2 regions of the Staphylococcus haemolyticus genome follow, and region 1 is predicted to be linked to the other one. Evidence: riboswitches for the same ligand, from Rfam matches in the RefSeq annotation. Region 1 holds a riboswitch; the other holds the start of a gene.

Region 1 (8,568 bases):
CAGTCCAGCCAGTGTTAACTAAATATACATCAACCTCATGTTTATCTATTAGCTCACCTAATAAATCTGCATATTTAATAGGATTAAGTGGTAAGAAAGGTGCACCAAAACAAGTTGAGAATGATGGTTCTGGTTCAGTAACGCCACGCTCAGTTCCAGCTAATTTAGAAGTGAAACCACTTAAGAAATGGTACATCGCTTGAGATTTAGTTAATTTAGCAATAGGTGGAAGTACACCAAATGCGTCAGCAGTTAAGAAAATTATTGTATTAGGATGTGCTGCTTTAGATGGTAATACAATATTATCAATGTGATGAATTGGATAAGCAGCACGTGTATTTTCAGTATATGAATTATCATCGAAATCAACAACACCACGCTCGTTAACCACAGTATTCTCTAATATAGTACCGTATTGAATCGCGTTATAAATTTGAGGTTCTTTTTCTTTAGAAAGGTTGATTGCTTTTGCGTAACAACCACCTTCAATATTGAAAATACCGTTTTTATTCCAACCGTGTTCATCATCACCAATCAATTTTCTATCAGGTGCTGCTGATAAAGTTGTTTTACCTGTACCTGATAATCCGAAGAATAAGGCTACGTCTCCTTTATCTCCAACATTCGCAGAACAATGCATACTCATAATATCTTGCATTGGAAGCAAATAGTTCATTACTGAGAAGATACCTTTTTTCATCTCACCAGCATACTCTGTACCACCAATTAAAATGGTTTTATGTTTGAATGAAATGATAACAAAAGTTTCAGATTTAGTTCCATCAACTTCAGGATCAGCTTTAAAGTGAGGTGCTGAAACAATTGTGAAGTTAGGTTTTATATTACTAGCTTCTTCTTTAGAATCTGGGCGGATAAACATGTTTTGAGCAAAAAGGTTGTGCCATGCAAGTTCATTGATAACTGTAAGTTTCAATTGTGTGTCTTTGTCACTACCTGCATAACCATTAAAAACGTAAAGTTCGTCTTTTTTATCAAGATAGTCTAAAACTTTAGAGTAGAGATTTAAGAAAGTTTCTTCATCGATAGGTTGGTTGATATCTCCCCAATGAATATTATCTTTATAAGAAGGTTCTGTAACAATGAATTTATCTTTAGGTGAACGTCCAGTGTATTTACCTGTGCTCGCATTGATAGCACCAAGTTCAGTTAATTCTCCTTCATTATTATCCATAATTTTGTAATAAAGTTGAGTTGTTGAAAGCTGAAAAAGAGAGCTTTCTTTTTCCAATAATTTTTTAATTTTAGGTGTTTCGCCGTATGTATCTACTGACATACCCAATCCCTCCAGCGTGTGTTATAGAAATTCAATATTGTAAGCCTTTACATGAAAATAGTATAACATAATGCCGTAATTATTCCACCTGGAAAAAACAAAAACCATTTAAAAACAAAATTGACATTAATAAATGAATTAGGTAGTATAGTTCTTAACGGATTCTCTTATCCTGAGTGGTGGAGGGACATGGACCCAATGAAACCCAGCAACCTCTTTTTTAAAAGAAAGGTGCCAAACCGTTTGCAGACATATATTCGTCTGAACGATAAGAGCGAATGGACGTTTAAGAGCCTTCTCTCTGTCTTGAATAGTGAAGAAGGCTCTTTTATTTTTGAGCTCACATTTAAAAGAGAATTTTCGTAAATATAGTTATAAAAGGAGCAAATCATGACTTACAATAAACGTTTATTTACTTCAGAATCAGTGACAGAAGGACATCCAGATAAGATTGCTGACCAAGTATCTGATGCCATTTTAGATGAAATCTTAAAAGATGACCCCAATGCACGTGTTGCTTGTGAAACTACTGTAACAACTGGAATGGCTCTAATTTCAGGTGAAATATCTACATCAACCTATGTAGATATCCCTAAAGTTGTAAGAGAAACAATTAAAGGTATTGGCTATACTCGTGCTAAATATGGCTATGATTACCAAACTATGGCAGTTTTAACTGCAATCGATGAGCAGTCACCTGATATTGCACAAGGTGTTGACAAAGCACTTGAATACAGAAATGATATTTCAGAAGAAGAGATTGAAGCTACTGGTGCCGGTGACCAAGGTTTAATGTTCGGATATGCTACAAATGAAACAGAAACATATATGCCTTTACCTATCTTTTTATCTCATCAATTAGCTAAACGTTTATCTGATGTACGTAAAGATGGAATTTTAAACTATTTAAGACCGGATGGTAAAGTTCAAGTAACAGTTGAATACGACGAATCAGATAAACCTAAGCGTATTGACACGATTGTAGTATCATCTCAACATGCGGATGATATTGAATTAGAACAAATTCAAAGTGACATTAAAGAACATGTCATATACCCAACAGTTCCTGAAGGATTAATTGATAATGAAACGAAATTCTTTATCAATCCTACTGGAAGATTTGTTATCGGTGGACCTCAAGGTGATGCTGGATTAACAGGACGTAAAATCATTGTTGATACTTATGGTGGTTATGCACGTCATGGAGGAGGTTGCTTTAGTGGTAAAGACCCAACTAAAGTAGACCGATCAGCAGCTTATGCGGCAAGATATGTAGCTAAAAATATTGTTGCTGCAGGACTAGCAGACCAATGTGAAGTACAACTTGCTTATGCTATTGGCGTGGCTGAACCAGTTTCAATTTCAATTGATACATTTAAAACGGGCAAAGTTTCTGAAGCTCAACTTGTTGAAGCTGTTAGAGCTAACTTTGATTTACGTCCAGCAGGTATCATTAAAATGTTAGATTTAAAGCATCCTATATACAAACAAACTGCTGCTTATGGTCACTTTGGTAGAACAGATGTATTGTTACCATGGGAGAAATTAGATAAAGTCAATGTATTAAAAGATGCTGTTCAAGCTTAATAAACGCTTTAAATAATATAAAGAAATTGTCGAAATTATAGATAGTTTCCATTATAATTAGATTTACTGATAGATTAAAGGAGCGTTGATTTAATGAATTCATTTGGACCAATCGAAATTGGTTTAATCGTAGCAATTGTAGTTGCAATTATCTGTTTAATATTATTCTTAGTTACACTTAAAAGTAAAAACAATATTAAACAGAAAACAAAAGAAGAATACGACTTAAAAGAAAAGCAAATGAAAGCGTCACATGACGAAGCCCTAGAGAAAGAACGCATACAAAATAAAAAGCAAGTTACTAAACAAAAAGAAGATTTTGATGCAACTGTAAGCGGTAAAGATCGTGAAATTGATGCATTGAAACTATTCTCAAAAAACAAAAGTGAATATGTTACGGATATGCGCTTAATTGGAATTAGAGATCGTTTAGTGAAAGAAAAACGTATTAGACCTGAAGATATGCATATTATGGCAAACATCTTTTTACCAAGTAATGAATTCAATGATATTGAACGCATTAGTCACCTTGTACTTACGCGTACAGGCCTATATATTATAGATTCTCAACTATTAAAAGGGCATGTTTATCAAGGTATAAGTGGTAAGCAATTTAACGAATTGCCTATGATGGAACAAGTATTTAGTACTTTGGATTTAGATGTTAAGTCACCTCAAACACTAGTACTCGATCAAAATGAAGATAAATCTTCATTGTCATTCGTTAATTACTCAGAACAACTTACTTCAATTGAAAAGCTAGCGTCAGACTTGCAAACACAATTAGGGGCTAAATATACGCCAACTGCGATTTTATACTTTAATCCTAAACACGATGGAGACGTAACGATTTCAAATTATGCACAAAGTTCAAGTGTTAAAGTTCTAGTTGGACCTGATCAATTAGATGAGTTCTTTAATAAATTTGTATTCCATGGACGTATTCAATATAACGTAGATGAATTACAAAATGTTATGGATAAAATTGAATCATTTAATTAGTATTAGAGCCTGGGACATAAATAATATGATGATGCTATTTTGCAAATTCGCAGTAGCTGACTGAACTGAAAATGCGCTTAACTCAAGCTTTTTTCAGTTCTAGTCATCCTTGCGGGGGTGGGACGACGAATTTAAAAAGAATTCTGTCCCACTCCCTTTTTAATTTTGAGGAGAAGCTTATTAAAATAATAAACTAAACTAATATTAAAGTTTTCAATAATGACAATTATGGGAATAGAGTAGTAATTATTAAAATATAAAGAAAAGAGGTTTCTTTTATGGAAACAATTGAATTTTATAATGGTCACACAATGCCTAAAGTTGGAATTGGTACTTTTAGAGTAGAAAATAACGATGAATGTAAGGAGGCAGTTAAGCATGCAATTGTCTCAGGTTATCGTAGTATTGATACAGCTAAAGTATATGGTAATGAAGAACAAGTTGGTTTAGGAATTAAAGAAGGTCTAGAAGCTACTGGGTTAGAACGTAAAGATTTATTCATTACATCAAAACTATATTTTGAAGATTTTGGGCGCGAAAATGTTGCAAATGCTTATGAAACAAGTATCAATAAATTAGGACTAGATTATTTAGATTTATATCTTGTTCATTGGCCTGGTACTAATGAAGCAATAATGATTGATACATGGAAAGGTATGGAAGATTTATATAAAGATGATAAGGTTAAAAATATTGGTGTAAGTAACTTCAATGCAGAACACTTTGAAGCATTATTAGCTCAAGTTTCTATTAAGCCAGTCATCAACCAAGTAGAATTTCACCCATATTTTACTCAAAATAAACTACGTAAATATTTAGAAGTACAAAATATCCATATGGAGTCATGGTCACCATTTATGAATGCCCAAATCTTAGGTGATGAAACACTTAATCAAATTGGCAAAGAAGTTAATAAATCGGCAGCACAAGTCGTCATTCGTTGGAACATGCAACATGGTGTCATCGTTATTCCTAAATCAGTTACACCTCAAAGAATAGAGGAAAATATTAATGTTTTTGATTTCGAACTAACAGATGAACAAATGGAACAAATTGATTCTCTAAACAAAGATCAACGCATTGGTCCTGATCCAGCAACATTTGAGGGACATTAATAAAAATATAAAAATACACTTCATAGTTGCAAGATTTAATCTTAAAACTATGAAGTGTATTTATTTATATCGAATAACCAATAAAGCAAGAGATAAACCCTATTACAAATTGTAAAATAGAATAACTAAAAAATTGAACAGGTTTAAAACTTGGTGAAATAAATTGGACGATTTCATAAGACAGAGTTGAAAAGGTTGTTAATCCTCCAAGAGCGCCAGTTATAAAAAACAGTGAAAATAATTGATAATCTTGAGCTATCCCATACACGAAGCCAATTAAGAAACTACCAACGAGATTGACTATTAAAGTTGCAATCGGTATAGGTGACGTTATTTTACTTTTAAAGACATCTGTTAACCAAGCTCTGATAACAGCACCAATACCACCACCTACCATAATAAATAGTATATGTATCATGTAGGTTGCCCCCCTAATTTAACACCAAACCAGCAGAAAAGAATGCCTCCTATATAACTGGTTAAGCCATAGATAAAGAGCAAAGCGATACTATTATTTTGCGACATTGTAACTAACTCAAATTGGAAGGTTGAAAAGGTAGTTAAAGCACCTAGTAATCCCGTTGTGACACCTTTTTTAATTAATGGGTTATTTTTAAAAAAATGAATGGATAAAGAAGATAAATATCCCATTAAAAATGCACCCACAATATTCGCAATTAATGTACCGAGTGGTAATCCAGAATCGACATTAAGAGTTGATAAGACATATCTTAGTAATGCTCCAAATAAGCCCCCAATAAACACAAATAAATATTGCATTTTGTCACACCTATTCATTATTTTTATTACGATAAACACTAATCGATAATTATTTTTTAACTTAGAAAGTTAGTTCTGGTATTTAAAAAAGTTTACGACAATATACCAAATGTCTTAATTGAGGCATAGATATGGAATAAGATAACAAACAAGATAATTATTGGCAAAATTTTACTCGCAATTCTTATCCATCCTTGTTTATCACCTAAATGTTTAATCGCTTTATCTGAAAATATAATAGAAGCAATTAATATAATCACATTAATGATACTGCACGCAATAAGTAAATATTTAACAGAAGTAATTTGCTGACTTAATAGTGGGTTGAATGTATTAAAATAAAAACTTATGATGAGTAAAATTATTGAGATATAGAAGTATTTTTTTGGCTTAGACATAATGTTCCTCCTACCTAATATCATATAATCATATTACCATATTTTAATTAACATTTAATAGTGACTAGTGAATTTGACAATTAATTTTGTTAAAAAGCAAAACATTCGCCAAGTGTTTCTAAGAATGATATAAATAATTTATAAATATTTTATTGATGCGGAATAGTCTGATCATCATATGAAAAGAAGCATATACATATAAGAAATCTATTGTGATGTAATTTAACTATCATCGTAATCGAACTTAAAGGAGGAAGAATGAAATGGCAAAATTAAATGTCGAAGTATTTGCAGATGGCGCAGATATTGAACAAATGAAAGCAGCATATAAAAATAAAGAGGTAGACGGATTCACTACTAATCCTAGCTTAATGGCTAAAGCGGGTGTAACAGACTATAAATCATTCGCTGAAGAAGCGGTTAAAGAAATTCCAGATGCATCTATTTCATTTGAAGTATTCGCTGATGATTTAGAAACTATGGAAAAAGAAGCTGAAATATTAAAACAATATGGTGATAATGTTTTTGTCAAAATTCCAGTTGTGAATACTAAAGGCGAATCAACAATTCCGTTAATAAAAAAATTATCAGCGGACAATGTGCGTTTAAATGTTACTGCAGTTTACACTATTGAGCAAGTAAAAGAAATTACTGAAGCGGTAACTGAAGGAGTACCTACATATATTTCAGTATTTGCAGGTAGAATAGCTGATACTGGTGTTGACCCATTACCTTTGATGAAAGAATCAGTAGATGTGGCGCATAGTAAAGAAGGCGTTAAATTATTATGGGCAAGTTGTCGTGAACTATTTAATGTTATTCAAGCAGATGAAATTGGTGCCGACATTATTACATGTCCAGCAGATGTAGTTAAGAAAGTAAATACTAATTTAGGTCGAGATATTAATGAATTATCAGTTGATACTGTAAAAGGTTTCGCTAAGGATATTCAAAGCTCAGGTTTATCTATTCTTTAAGATTTAAAAATTAAAATAACTCCGTTCTATAAGATATTGCTTAGAACTTCTACACACAATTAACACTTTCATGTCTATGTGTAGATTCTCTAAATCAATCTCTTTCATATAGAAACGGAGTATTTTTATATAGTAAAGCTTTTGATTTTTAACTTGTAAGTAAATGAGAACTTCGCTAAAATTTAAAAGAAATAATATTAGAAGGAGATAACCACATAGTATGAAACATACAGAATTTGAAGAGAAAGTTAAAAAGCAATTGTGGTTTTTAAATAAAAAGGAAAAAAAGCTATTACAAAATAATTTAACGCATTACCATAATGAGGTAGAGGGTAATGAAGGGGATATTCAGTCAAAGAAATATCGCAAACCAATTCAGTACGCAAATCAATTTTTAAAAAATAACATATTTAAACAAAAAGAAGTAGCAAGTTCCACATTGTTATTTTTACTAATAGGAATGGTACTCATTTATGCTTTCTTGCTAGGGTTATTTTTAACAGGATTTATTACAAGTCTTACTGCAGTGAATTATTTTATAAATCCACAAGTTTCAATGCCAGTTATAAATGTGATCTTAATTTTAATAGGTGCAGTACTTCTTGCAATCGTAAGTTTATTACTCATTAAATCAGTTACTGCATTTTTCACAAAAAAATTGTTAGAATACAAATTTAATAAATCTGCATAGTTTTTTGTACTAAATGATACAATAATGTACTTTCTTGCCATTTTTTATAAATTAACGAATAGGGTTCATCAACATGTAATTGAATATTATTTTCAAAAGTAATGATAACGCCATTTGTAGTAGATGTTAATCCAATAATTGTTAATGCGTTGATGTAAGTTTGTAAAGGTGCACGTTGATGTTTAATAGGGAAGAGGACAACCTGGTCAGATATATATAAAGGTACTAATTTATTAATTGCTAATAATCGTTTTGCCAACTTTAGCCTTTGCAAATACGATTGATTATGCTGTTCGAAATAATAAATTAGTACCTTTTTAATTGGAAAAGGTAGCACCATGTCATAAGTCGAAAAGCAGCATTTAGTTTTATGTTCACTATGTTGCAATGTTTGAATATAAAGCAAATGGTAAGAATTGTGTGGAATCATATTATTCACCTTTAAAATAATAATCGGTGAGCTTTTTTATAGAAGAGGATTTATACTTTTTAATACTCGATAAAGAGACATGCATTAAGTCGGCAATTTCGAATTGTTTATAGCCTTGGATAAAATAGTTATACCATGCCAGTTCTTGTGTATTTAAAATTTTGGAAATGTCATTATAGTTGAAGAAAGTTGTCTCTGTATTAATAGAAGTAATTTGAGGAGTTTGCAAATCATCGACTTCAACTAATTCTGGTTTTAAATTTTCTTTTCTAAATAAGTCAATTAAGTAAAAAT
Region 2 (8,568 bases), 1.1 Mb from region 1:
TATTCATCTTGTGCTAAGTGATATGGAAGAATGACTTGCGCACGGTTAGAAATACGTAAGTTAGAAGTAGATACACCACGTTCATTTAAACCGTCTAATTCTTTTAATAATGCAACTGGATCTACAACTACACCGTTACCTATAACTGCAAGTTTATCTTTATAAAAAATACCTGATGGCACTAAATGTAATTTATAAGTTTCTCCACCAAATTGAATCGTATGACCTGCGTTATTACCTCCTGAAAAACGTGCAATAACATCTGCTTGTTCCGCTAAGAAATCTGTAATTTTACCTTTACCTTCGTCTCCCCATTGTGTCCCAACAACTACGATTGATGACATGTGAGCACCTCCAAAGTTTTCTCAATTAACCATTAAGTATTCTATCAATACGAACCCCATAATGCAAATAAAAATCGAACATTAATTTTAGTGCATATGACTTCCACACTCAAAAGTAAATTTACTCAATAAAACTGTTAAATCATTGATAATAAAGCTATTTGAGTTCTTTTATTTAAAAATCATTACACATACTTACGCTAGAAATCCATCACCAAAACAAAACAAAAACCGCATATTAAACGATTTATATCATTTAATATACGGTAAAATATTTTTATGACATTTCTGCATGTGCATAATCAATGTCTGTAAATTTATTGTATTGTTTCATGAAGTGTAACTTCACAGTACCAGTCGGACCATTACGTTGTTTAGCAATAATGATTTCAATTTCACCATTTTCATCATTCGATTGTGGTTCGAAATTTCCACCGTCATCGTCATCTTCACCTTCGCCACGATTATAATAATCATCACGATATAAGAAAGCAACGATATCCGCATCTTGCTCGATAGAACCTGATTCACGAATATCACTCATCATTGGCCGTTTATCTTGACGTTGTTCCACGCCACGAGATAACTGACTTAGTGCAATAACTGGACATTCTAATTCACGAGCAATCGCTTTTAAAGTACGTGAAATTTCAGATACTTCTTGTTGTCTGTTATCAGAAGCACGTGAACCACTACCTTGAATTAACTGTAAATAGTCAATCACAATCATGTCTAAACCATGTTCTTGTTTTAAACGACGGCATTTAGAACGTAAGTCTGTAATTCGAATACCAGGTGTATCATCAATGAAGATCTTGGTACGTGATAATTTACCGACTGCTATTGTAAATCGATTCCAGTCTTCTTCTGTCATCGTACCTGTACGTAGTCGATTGGAATCCACGTTCCCTGAACTACAAATCATACGTGTTGCTAATTGGTCTGCCCCCATCTCAAGTGAGAAAATGCCGACAGTATAATTACCTTCATGTGTCGCTACCTTTTGAGCAATGTTAAGAGCGAAGGCAGTCTTACCTACTGAAGGACGGGCAGCCAAGATAATTAAGTCATTTCTATTAAATCCAGCTGTCATTTGGTCTAAATCACGATAACCCGTAGGAATGCCTGGCGTTTGACCACTATTTTGGTCGAGCTCTTCAGCTGTTTCATAAACTTGTCCTAATACATCTCTAATATCCTTAAATCCATCACTCTGACGATTAGAGGATAATTCAAGAATACGTCGCTCGGCATCACTTAATATCGCATCTAATTCAAGTTCATTATCATAGCCATCGTTGGCAATACTATCCGCAGTTTGAATTAATCTGCGTTTTAATGCATGGTTTGCGACGATATTTGTATAATACTGAATATTACGTGTCGTTGGTACATTATTTGAGAGTTCCGCTAAATATTGAGGACCACCAGCCTCGCTTAATGTACCTTCTTTCGTTAATTGATCCATTAACGTTACGACATCAATTTCATCACCATCTTCATTTAAGTTCATCATCGCTCTGAAGATGTGTTGGTGGGCACCTCTATAAAAGGACTCAGGAAGGAGCACTTCCTGAGTCGAATTAATCAATTGTGGATCTAAAATAATTGCACCTAAGACAGATTGTTCAGCTTCATTATTATGTGGCATTTGCTTTTGCTCATACATATTATCCATTAATCATTACACCTCTAAATCCATCTTAATTTTCATAAATCCTAGTGCAACATTGTTTAAAGTTTAAAATTATTTTGTCATTCGTTCACATAGAATGGTTAAATGACACTCAAATACATATTTTTACTTAACCTAAGTGTTTATACGCTTAAGTAAGTAGTTCTAATGATTAAAATCAAAAAACTGCTTTAGAGCCTATCCGCTTCTTACTTCTCTACAGTGTGAACACGGATCGTACCTTCAACTTCTTTATCTAATTTAACAGGTACATTTGTATAACCTAATGCATGGATACCTTGAGGTAAATCCATTTTACGTTTATCAATTTTAATATCATGTTGTGTTTTAAGTGCTTCAGCAATTTGCTTAGTACTTACAGAACCGAACAATTTGCCTCCTTCACCAGTTTTAGCACTCACTTCAACTTCGATTTCTTCTAATTTAGCTTTTAACGCTTTAGCATCATCAATTTCTTTTTGTCTATCTGCTTCAGCACGTTTATTTTGTTGTTCCAATTGTTTCAAATTACCTGGAGTTGCTTCAACAGCATAATTATTTTTAATTAAAAAGTTATTTGCATACCCTACTGGTACATCTTTAATTTCGCCTTTTTTACCTTTACCTTTAACATCTTGTGTGAAAATTACTTTCATGCGTCTTCACTCCTACTCATTTGTTCTGTAATTGCTTGTTGTAATTGTTCAATCGCTTCTTCAATTGATAATCCTTTCAATTGTGTTGCAGCGTTAGTTAAGTGACCACCGCCACCTAAGGCTTCCATCGTTAATTGAACATTAATAGAGCCTAATGAACGTGCTGATATACCGATTAAGTTATCTTCACGTTTAGCTACTACATAAGAAGCTTCTATACCTTCTAAACTTAACAACTCATCCGCAGCTTGTGCAACTGTAACAGGATGATAAATTTTTTCGTTAGAACCATGTGCAATTGCAATGCCATTATCTTGAACTTCAACTGTTCGAATAAGTTCTGAACGATTGATATACGTATCGACGTCATCTTTTAAGAAGTGTTGCGTTAATATCGTATCTGCACCATGGGCACGTAAATAGCTTGCCGCGTCAAACGTTCTAGAACCTGTACGTAATGTGAAATTACGTGTATCCACAATGATACCTGCATACATAACAGTAGATTCTAAACGTGTTAAACGTTGTTCAGTTGGTTGATATTCTAATAACTCTGTTACAAGTTCTGCAGTCGAACTTGCATAAGGTTCCATATATACTAATAATGGATTAGAAATAAAGCTTTCTCCTCGTCTATGATGGTCAATCACGACTTTACGATTAGCTTTATTTAGAATGTTCTCATCTAATACCATTTCTGGTTTATGCGTATCCACAACGACAATCGTAGATTTGGATGTCATCATATCCCAAGCTTCATCTGATGTTACAAATCTTTCCTTCAACTCAGGTTTCTTATCGATTTCATCCATCACTCGGCGTAACGTTGGATCAATATCTTCCTCGTTTAAGACAACATAAGCTTCTAAATTATTCATTAATGCGAATCTTGAAACCCCAATTGCCGCACCTATAGCATCTAAGTCAGGACGTTTATGTCCCATAATGATAACTTTATCGCCTTCAGTTAAGATATCCTTTAATGCGTGAGAAATAACACGCGCTCTTACACGTGTACGTTTTTCCATCGGGTCAGTCTTACCGCCATAGAATCGCACGTTTCCGTTCATATTCTTAATAGCTACTTGGTCACCACCACGACCTAATGCTAAATCTAGACCAGATTGTGATAATTCGCCAAGATCGATTAAGTTCTCAGTACCTTCTCCGACACCGATACTTAATGTTAATTGAGCACGGTAACCGACACTCTTTTCACGTAATTGGCTAAGGATTTCAAAGTTAGATTCTTCGATTTCAGCTAATATTTTTTGATTTAAATACGCTACGAACTGGTCAGAATTATATCGTTTAAAGTAAATATTGTATTCTGATGCCCAACGACTAATCACTCGCGTTACCATTGAGTTGATTTCAGAACGTTGCGTGTCGTTCATATTTTGCGTAATTTCATCGTAGTTATCTAAGAATAACGTTGCGATGATTGGCTTTGATTCTTCATATAGCTCATTAGTTTGCACTTCATCTGTAATATCGAAGAAATATAAACAACTTTCTTCTTCTGAATGACGAACGTGGTAATGATATTGACCATGTTCGATTTCAACTTCTTGTACCTTTTCAAGCTGCTTTAAAATATTCGGAAAAACTTCATTGACTGGTTCTGAGATGACATTCGTTTCTAAGTGTTCAGACATGTACTGGTTAATCCATTCAATATGGTCATCAGCATCAAGCACGACCATACCAATAGGTAATCGTTTAATTGCTCTGTTGCTTCCAGCCGAGATGTGACCACTTAAGTTATCCACATAATTATCCATTTTCAATAAGGCTTGTCTGACTAACACGATGCTAATAATAATCATCACGACTAAAATAGCTGCTGCAATTGTAGCGACTAATGGTTTAAAGATAAACCATACAACTACAAGTGCAATCGAAGTAAGTACCATTAAAATAAATGGTATCAGTAGAGCCTTCTTAGTGGATTGACGGTTCATTATTCCACCTCTATTCACTTTTTAAAGTCATTTTTTAATCATTCGTTTTAAATTAATTCCTAAATCAAGTACGCCAAGTAATGCAATGATATGTGTTGCTGGTGTAATAATTGTCCCCACAACCATCAGCAATATCGTTACAGCGTTTGGTATACGTTTTGCTTTACCAAAGAAATGAATTACACTTAATCCTTGGATATACATCAGTAATGATAACACAACTTCGAAATTTAACACGATACTTTGGAAAGTACTTGGTTCAGTAGCGAACATTACACAAAGTAAAACAACCATATATACCCACAGTAATGAACGGTTAAGCTGCCAAGCAAATAAAGGTTTAAAAATTGGTGTAGCTACTTTAAATTTACGAAGAATTGGAAATGTAATAATTAAGTTAATTAAGACTAAAATAAAGACCGTAATGATAATAAAACTTGGAAGTTGAACTGCCATTTGACGGAAGCCTTCTTCTAAGATTGTTTTATAATCTGCTTCAACACCTGATGTTACAACAGCATTATGCATTGTATCTTTAAAAGGCTTAATTAATGTCGTAGCGCTAGGTATCTTTTTAAACGTTTGTAATAACATAAATGCGACTAAAGTAAATATACTTAAATATGTTGTAGCTATAAATAAGATGCGTTCTTTAGAGGCACGTTCTTTCAATAATTGGCCAATAATAAAGCTAAGTATTAAAACTAAAATCATGGCACTTAATACAAATGTATTACCCAACAATGTGGTAAGAATTACTGTGATCAAAGCTCCAATTCCAAATGATGGAATAGACTTATTCCATAAAATAATACCTGGAATTGTAGCGAATAAACATAGAATTAATCCAAGTACTGGTAATACATACGTAACTAAAGCAACCATAACAAGTGCAATTGTTCCTATAATTGTTGCTTTAGGATGTACTTTTGAAAACAAATTCGCCACTCCTATACTATTTTGACTATAACTTCTATTTTAACCTCTAAGCAAAATTAAAACAAATTGTGAAGATTGAGGTATAGCATAAGACTATAACAATGTGTTTTTACTTCCATAGCGACCTACCCGTTTCGTCTATTTCCGCTTAAATTTCGTTACTTTAAGAAAATGATACAAGTTAGGTGCCCAATCATTAAAATTTAATAAAAAGCCATCATGACCTACATTATCTGGAACAAAGAAATGACGATGATATTTAAATCGCTCCCCTACTGCCCTCACTTGATCATCTGGATATAATAAATCATCTGTAAAGCCCATTGTTAAGACCTTAGTATCCAGAGATTGATAAACATCATCTACATTAGTACGTCCGCGATCAACATTATGGCTATCTAATACATTTAGCATTGTTAAATAACATGACAAATCATACGTTTCTTTAAATTTATTACCTTGATGTCGTTGATAACTCACCACTTCATCTGGTGAAAAGCGTTGGTCATAACTTTTAGATGAACGATACGTTAGAAAGCCTAATTGTCGCGCAATACTAAGACCTTCTTTGCCACCAATATGAATCGCTTCTCGTGCAATTTCATTGAAAGCACGACTATATGATGACGTCTTATCAGTTGCTGCTAGAATAACCGCCTTATCCACTTCGAATTGGTGATTATATAGAAGCTCCATGACTTGCATGCCACCTAGGCTACCACCAATTAAAATATTAATCTTGTTGAAACCAAGTGCGTGTATGCCCAGTTCAATAGCTTTTACAATATCTCTCAAAGTTAAATGCTTTGGAAAATTTGGATTAGTTAAAGGAGAACTTGAACCAAAGGGACTACCAATAACATTAAACGTTAGAAATTGATAATCATAAATCGGCATATAACCACCGTCTATAATTTCACGCCACCAACCAGGCTCGTCATCTGTGCCATATGTTAGATGATTACCAGTAAGTGCGTGACACACTACAACAAGCGGTTGACCAGCATAGCCTACATGTTCATAACGCAATTGTAAATTATCAATCATTTCACCTGATTCAGTTGTAAAGGGTCCTAGATTTAATGTTTCTACTGTGTAATTGGTCATGCGATTACCTCCTTTTAAATAAAAAAATCGCCTATACTCTATTCTTAAAGTATGAGGCGATTTGTCTCCATTACTTATCATTCGAGTATCTCGTTGGTAGTAGCACCGTGCGTATGCATCGCCGGTTGCTGAAGTTTCTCAGGGCCGTGTCCCTCCACTTCTCTTAATAAGTTTTTTATCTCTATTCATTTACTGCGTATTTATAAAATAGTATCAATGTACCATTTATGTTCTAGACTTTTATTGTATCTAATTGTATAACCAACTTCAATTGTTAGTTGTTAGGTCCTACCTTTTCTAAAAGAAGAAACGTAAACCTGCTATAAGAACAATCCCCACTAGAATGGTTGTCGTAAGACTTCGTGTAAAAAGCGCAACAAAAACAGTTGGAATTGTTACTAAAACAAATGGGATATTGAGTGTATAGCCTGCTACGCCCTCTTGTTGCTCAATAATGCCATCTAAGATGAGTGCTGTAAATAATGTAATTGGTATAAACGATAACCATTTGATTACCGTTTCTGAAAGTTGAATACGTGAAATCATTAAGAATGGAACTACTCGAATAATTAAAGTTACAATTCCACATAACACGATTAATATAAACATGTGCCAAGATGTCGTCATTTATCCATCACCACCCCTAATGTTGCTGCTAACATAGATGCAATTAAAATTGCTACGTATGACGGCATAAACCAGCTTAAACTGAGCATCATCACGATGACAAATACGATAAGTACTATGTAAATTCTAAGTTTAGATGAAGTGATTGATTCAAATTGTGCCATTGTTAAAAAGATAAACATCGCGGTAATCGCAAAATCGAGACCTAACATATCTGGATTAGATATGTATTTACCAAGTAACGCACCAACAATACTTGCTAGTGCCCAAAATGAATATGCAGTTAGATTCAATCCATGTAACCAACGATCGTTTATCTTCTCCCCTTTTAAATGAGGTGTGATTGCAACGCCAAAGGTTTCATCTGTCAAAATTGAAGATAAGCCTAGTCGATTCCAAATACCATAATCTTTATAATTAGGTGCCAACGTCATTGAAAGTAGGAAGAAACGTGAATTGACAATCAATGTTGTAAGAACAATGGCAGAAATCGGTGTTCCAGTAGCCACAAGCGCACATATAATAAATTGTGCTGCACCAGCATACACAAGCAAACATAATAATAGTATTTCGATAATACTAAAGTGTTGTGAAGCCGCCACTATTCCAAATGATAGTCCAATTCCAACGTAGCCTAATAAAGTAGGTATACATTCTTTAACGCCCTGTTTAAATGTCACATGTGATGTCATCTTTGTAACCTCCTTTATTCTGTTTAATTTTATAAAGTAATATACTAATAATTTTAGTCTAATATACGGATGCTAGAGTAGCAACAACATTAGACGCAGGGTTGTGTGATGTTAGACTGAAAGACTACTTAGAAGTATTGATTTGAAAGGATTTTAAATGTGTCTATTTTTTGACTATAACGGTTGATTTACCTCTTGGAAAGCAGTCTAAAATACCCCTTTTAACTTCATCCCTTTATTAAGAAAAAGTGGAATTTTATGCAATTAATTATTAGAAATATACTAAGAGGATATGGACTAAATTTAATATATTAGAATTTCATATGTAAGGATAAAAAAAAACTGAGAAAAGCTCGGTAAGAGCATTTTCTCAGTTTAGTCGGCTACTGCGAATTTCGATGTAGCCCTAACATATTCATTTTGTCCTAGATTTATGACTTATTCATGAATTAGCCATTAACAGGACGGATTTCAGTTTTACCACCCATAAATGGTACTAATGCTTCTGGAATTGTGATTGAACCATCTGCATTTTGATAGTTTTCAACGATAGCTGCAAATGTA

The links. Region 1 has a riboswitch for S-adenosylmethionine ahead of metK (methionine adenosyltransferase). Riboswitches for the same ligand answer to the same signal wherever they lie in the genome.
Positions count from the first base shown of each region.
Region 2: it holds a riboswitch for S-adenosylmethionine, as region 1 does, so the genes downstream of both, metX (homoserine O-acetyltransferase MetX) here and metK (methionine adenosyltransferase) in region 1, are expected to answer to the same signal.

Region 1 is NZ_CP035291.1:1,070,141-1,078,708, forward strand. It holds gene pckA (phosphoenolpyruvate carboxykinase (ATP)) at 1-1,294, opposite strand, end outside; SAM riboswitch class I at 1,459-1,569, shown strand; gene metK (methionine adenosyltransferase) at 1,685-2,881, shown strand; gene EQ029_RS05280 (hypothetical protein) at 2,975-3,883, shown strand; gene EQ029_RS05285 (aldo/keto reductase) at 4,162-4,998, shown strand; gene EQ029_RS05290 (fluoride efflux transporter FluC) at 5,063-5,416, opposite strand; gene crcB (fluoride efflux transporter CrcB) at 5,413-5,778, opposite strand; gene EQ029_RS05300 (hypothetical protein) at 5,871-6,176, opposite strand; gene EQ029_RS05305 (transaldolase) at 6,440-7,153, shown strand; gene EQ029_RS05310 (membrane protein) at 7,374-7,844, shown strand; gene EQ029_RS05315 (competence protein ComK) at 7,828-8,274, opposite strand; gene EQ029_RS05320 (sigma-70 family RNA polymerase sigma factor) at 8,276-8,568, opposite strand, start outside.
Region 2 is NZ_CP035291.1:11,996-20,563, reverse strand. It holds gene EQ029_RS00080 (adenylosuccinate synthase) at 1-344, opposite strand, end outside; gene dnaB (replicative DNA helicase) at 622-2,022, opposite strand; gene rplI (50S ribosomal protein L9) at 2,229-2,675, opposite strand; gene EQ029_RS00065 (DHH family phosphoesterase) at 2,672-4,639, opposite strand; gene EQ029_RS00060 (YybS family protein) at 4,667-5,593, opposite strand; gene metX (homoserine O-acetyltransferase MetX) at 5,717-6,685, opposite strand; SAM riboswitch class I at 6,757-6,858, opposite strand; gene EQ029_RS00050 (AzlD domain-containing protein) at 6,983-7,312, opposite strand; gene EQ029_RS00045 (AzlC family ABC transporter permease) at 7,309-8,004, opposite strand; gene serS (serine--tRNA ligase) at 8,454-8,568, opposite strand, start outside.